2 regions of the Metabacillus mesotrionivorans genome follow, and region 1 is predicted to be linked to the other one. Evidence: riboswitches for the same ligand, from Rfam matches in the RefSeq annotation. Region 1 holds a riboswitch; the other holds the start of a gene.

Region 1 (2,191 bases):
ATCCGGATGCCGCACTTCTATCCGTGTTGCGGCACCCCTTTTTGCAGGTATACGGATAAGGGTTGACCGGTTTGAAGTGGACCAGGCAATATAGCACGGGGCCTCAAACCCCGGTACGAGACGTTTGTAAGAGTTAACAAGCGGATTGGTAATGGCAGTCAGCTCTTCAATATAGGTGAGCACCCCATTAATAAAATAATAAGCTTCGTTTGAAAGCTGCATATCATCATTTTCATCAAAGAAGATATTTTCCCCGTCTTGAAGGAGGGAGATGTTAACATGCATACCGGAGCCGTTTACCCCTTGCAGAGGTTTAGGCATAAATGACGCATGCAGGTTAAATTGTTTTGCGACATTTTTTACGACCCACTTGTATGTTGTGGCATTATCTGCTGACGTCAGGGCATCGTTGAAACGGAAATTGATTTCATGCTGCCCGTTGGCCACTTCATGGTGGGATGCTTCAATTTTGAAGCCCATTGCTTTCAGGGTGCGGTAGATTTCAAGACGGACTCTTTCTCCCAGATCATGCGCGGGCTCAAAGTATCCCCCGGTATCGTGGGGATTTGTCGTGGGATTTCCGTTTTCGTCGGTTTTAAACAGGAAAAACTCCAGTTCCGGACCGATGCTGATGCTGTATCCAAGCGACTTGGCTCTTTTTGCGGCGAGCTGCAGGACATATCTTGGATCTCCTTCATAAGGCGTCATATCCGGATTTAATATGCTGCAAAGAAATCTTGCTTCTGCATATTTTTCCTCGACTGACCACGGAATAATAGCGAACGTGCTCAAATCCGGCTTGAGGTATAAATCAGACTGGTTAATAGGACAAAAACCCCTTATGGACGAACCGTCAAACATCATTTTTCCCTCTGCAGCCTCATCAATCTGATCGGCCGTAATGGTGACGTGCTTTAAATTTCCTTCCAGATCAACAAACTGAAGATGCAGCAGTTCGACATGCTTTTCAGCTATTTCTGCTTTTATTTCGCTTAACGGATCTAAAATAGTCAACACAAAGAACACCCCGATTTTTTAGTTTTAATTTCGTTTACGAATGAATTTTGAAAAATCGAAGGATTGTATTTTTTGTTTCAGCAGGCTGCGCTGAACGGTCACACCTTCCTCTCTCAAACAACGCATACGGAGTTAGCTGACGGATTCGGACGGTAAGAGTCGCCCGGCCGCTTGATTCAGCGGCTTCACCCCGGAAAATTGGGTCCCCCGTTCCTTAACGGATTCTGCGGATTAGGAAATAAATTGAGCCTATCATACTCCTGGATAATTTTACTTGTAAAGGGATGAAATACCGGGTTTTTATAGATGAATATTAAATCAATCTCTGTTTTTCTTCTGTTTACTCTCGTTTTCTCTCTATCTCAATTTTATTTGAGCAGCTGTCGTTTTTGCAGTCTGGTATAGACAGTGATTTTTTTAAAAAAGAAGATGCAAAGAAAAAAGAGTATGCTCAATTTGCATACTCCCTTTTTGTTCCTGTTATTTAGTTCTTTCATTCAAGGAGCCGCTCTAGATCCTTATCAACCACAAACACTTCAATTCGTTCGCCCATCTTTGTGCTGATATCGCTGTGGCTTGAAAGAACCCTGCAGCCCGTGCAGTTTTCTACAATTTCTTCAAATTTTTTACTGTACATTTCACGCAGAACCTGTCTCATTTGTTTAACGAGTTTTCTGCCATTTTCGTTTTCAACCAGATGTTTTTCCTCAACTGTGAGAACGCCCTTAAACCGGGCAATGACCATATCATGGACAATGTAGGTTCTTGTTTCCTGCGGTCCGCGTCCGATTAAATCCCTTTGAAGCTTGATAAAGGCTTCACTTAATTCCATTTCCAATTTCTTTTTAGGCGACACAGCCATTTGATTATACCCCCGGCACAAATGCTTTTGATTAGGATGAACGGATGCCGTTCAAGAGGATTTTAGAAGATGGCAAGATCCCCCTTGAGCTTTGCATCATTAGACGAGTTTATCTTACTTACCCGCCATGACCCTGTCAATAGCATTCTGTAAATGACAGGAAACAGAGTGTACAGTTGACAGGCTGATACAAGTGGGAGAGAGAAGTGAGATTTTTTAAAAACGTGAGGAAATAAGAGTAAGAGAGAGAATAATAGACTAAAGGTCACTAAAGTCCTTGTTTTTTAGTGTATTTCCTTGTTTACACAGTTT
Region 2 (2,191 bases), on a different contig from region 1:
CAAGAAGAACTAACAAAACCCCCGGAACATTTTCCGGGGGCTCAACTTATTTATGCACTTGCTTTCATCACTTCATCCGCTTTAATCCGGTTGTACTGGCCTTCTGATTTTGACATCACGATGGCAGCGAGTGTATTGCCGACAAGGTTGACGACTGTGCGGGCCATATCCATGATGCGGTCAACACCTGCAATGAAGGCAAGTCCTTCTGCAGGAATACCGATCGTTCCGAGAGTGGCAAGCAGCACGACGAAGGATGTTCCAGGAACGGCAGCCATCCCTTTAGACGTAACCATCAAGACTAAGATCAGCGTTAATTGCTGAACGATTGTTAATTCAATGCCGTAGACCTGTGCGAGGAACAAGGCAGCGATGGCCTGATAAAGCACTGATCCGTCAAGGTTAAAAGTGTATCCGATCGGAACGACGAAAGACACGATTCCTTTAGGGCATCCCATTTTTTCAAGCTTTTCCATGATGCGGGGAAGGACGGTTTCAGAGCTTGACGTACTGAAGGCAAGCAGCAGCTCGTCCTTAATGTAGCGCAGCAGCATAAAGATATTAACGCCCGCCCATTTCGCCACTGCACCCAGAACGACAATCAGGAAGAAAATCAATGCAGCGTATACTAATAGAACCAATTTTCCAAGAGACAGCAGTGAATCAATTCCAAATTTCGAAACGGTTACTCCAATCAGTGCGAACACGCCGAGTGGAGCCACTTTCATTACGAGATTTACGACGTGGAACATCGCGTGTGAAACACCGTCAAAGAATTGCAGGACGGGCTTTCCGCGTTCTCCGATGGCTGCTACGCCAAGTCCGAAGAGGACGGAGAAAAAGATAATGGCAAGCATATCGCCTTCTACGACAGATTTAAAGAAGTTCGTCGGCACGATATGAAGGAACGTTTCGGCAACCGATTTTTCACTTTGCTCCTCAGATGTGTCAACATACTGCTGGATATCTGTCTTTTGGGCAGATTCAAGGTCAACACCCTGTCCCGGCTGAAAGACGTTTGCAAGCAATACACCGAGTATAATCGCAACGGTTGTAATGATTTCAAAATAGAGAATGGTTTTTCCGCCGAGTCTTCCAACGTTTTTCCCACTCCCGGCACCCGCAACTCCAACAATCAGACTGGAGATGACAATCGGAATCACGATCATTTTGATCAAACGGAGAAACAAGTCGCCAAGCGGCTGCAGCACGGCTGCAAGGCGAGGGTCATTAAACCAGATGAGACCAACTAAAATACCTAAAATCAAACCAATGAAAATTTGGGAAGCCAGTCCCAAACGAAATTTCTTCATAGATGAACCTCCTCTTTGATGTAAGAATTCTGAAAATACAAAAAAAGACCAATCTAAAGTAAGAAAGGTCTTTAATACACAATTAAAGTCTTTCTCCCAATAAAGCATACGAGGTTAACTGTCGGATTCGGGATTGAGAGTTCCCTTCCATTTACGGATTCACCCCAAGGTAAGAGTCTTACCAAATGCATGATTCCCCCGCTCTGAAAAGATTAAGCTTATTATGAAGTTTGTCTGTTTATAAAATCACACAAGATATAATTTACTCTGAATGCAGACAAGTTGTCAATTGTTTTTTACTAGCATTCAGCCTGGACGATACGCTCAGTTGGTACTTCTCATTAGGGTTATGGTAAACTTTTAACATAAAAGAGCCTTGAAAGAAGTTGAATGGAAATGAACGGACGAAACGGTCCAAGAGTGATTCTCCATGTGGATATGAACAGTTTTTACGCATCAGTTGAGATGGCGTTTGAGCCTGAGCTGAGGGGGAAACCGCTGGCCATTGCCGGAAATGTGGAAGAACGGAAGGGAATTGTTGTCACGTGCAGCTATGAGGCAAGAGCCAGGGGCGTGAAAACAACCATGCCGTTGTGGCAGGCGAAGCGCCATTGTCCCGAACTGATTGTCAGGAAGCCGAATTTTGACCGGTACCGGAAGGCATCAAGAGCGATGTTCGACCTTTTAAGAGAATTTACCGAGCTGGTGGAGCCTGTATCTATTGATGAAGGGTATATGGATTTGACGGAATATCTGAAGGAAGGCAATCCGCTTCAAGTGGCAAAAACGATTCAGCAGCGATTGCTTGAAGAGCTGCTTTTGCCATCTAGCATTGGCATTGCCCCGAATAAGTTCCTTGCCAAGATGGCTTCCAATAT

What was found. Region 1 has a riboswitch for cyclic di-AMP ahead of glnA (type I glutamate--ammonia ligase). Riboswitches for the same ligand answer to the same signal wherever they lie in the genome.
Region 2: it holds a riboswitch for cyclic di-AMP, as region 1 does, so the genes downstream of both, gltT (glutamate/proton symporter GltT) here and glnA (type I glutamate--ammonia ligase) in region 1, are expected to answer to the same signal.

The regions. Positions count from the first base shown of each region.
Region 1 covers NZ_JBQMFF010000003.1:258,374-260,564, reverse strand. Annotated here, with positions in the region: gene glnA (type I glutamate--ammonia ligase) at 1-1,017, opposite strand, end outside; cyclic di-AMP (ydaO/yuaA leader) riboswitch at 1,123-1,256, opposite strand; gene ACTSEZ_RS11235 (Na-translocating system protein MpsC family protein) at 1,511-1,879, opposite strand.
Region 2 covers NZ_JBQMFF010000002.1:900,401-902,591, reverse strand. Annotated here, with positions in the region: gene ACTSEZ_RS09775 (hypothetical protein) at 1-13, shown strand, start outside; gene gltT (glutamate/proton symporter GltT) at 51-1,313, opposite strand; cyclic di-AMP (ydaO/yuaA leader) riboswitch at 1,402-1,542, opposite strand; gene ACTSEZ_RS09765 (DNA polymerase IV) at 1,710-2,191, shown strand, end outside.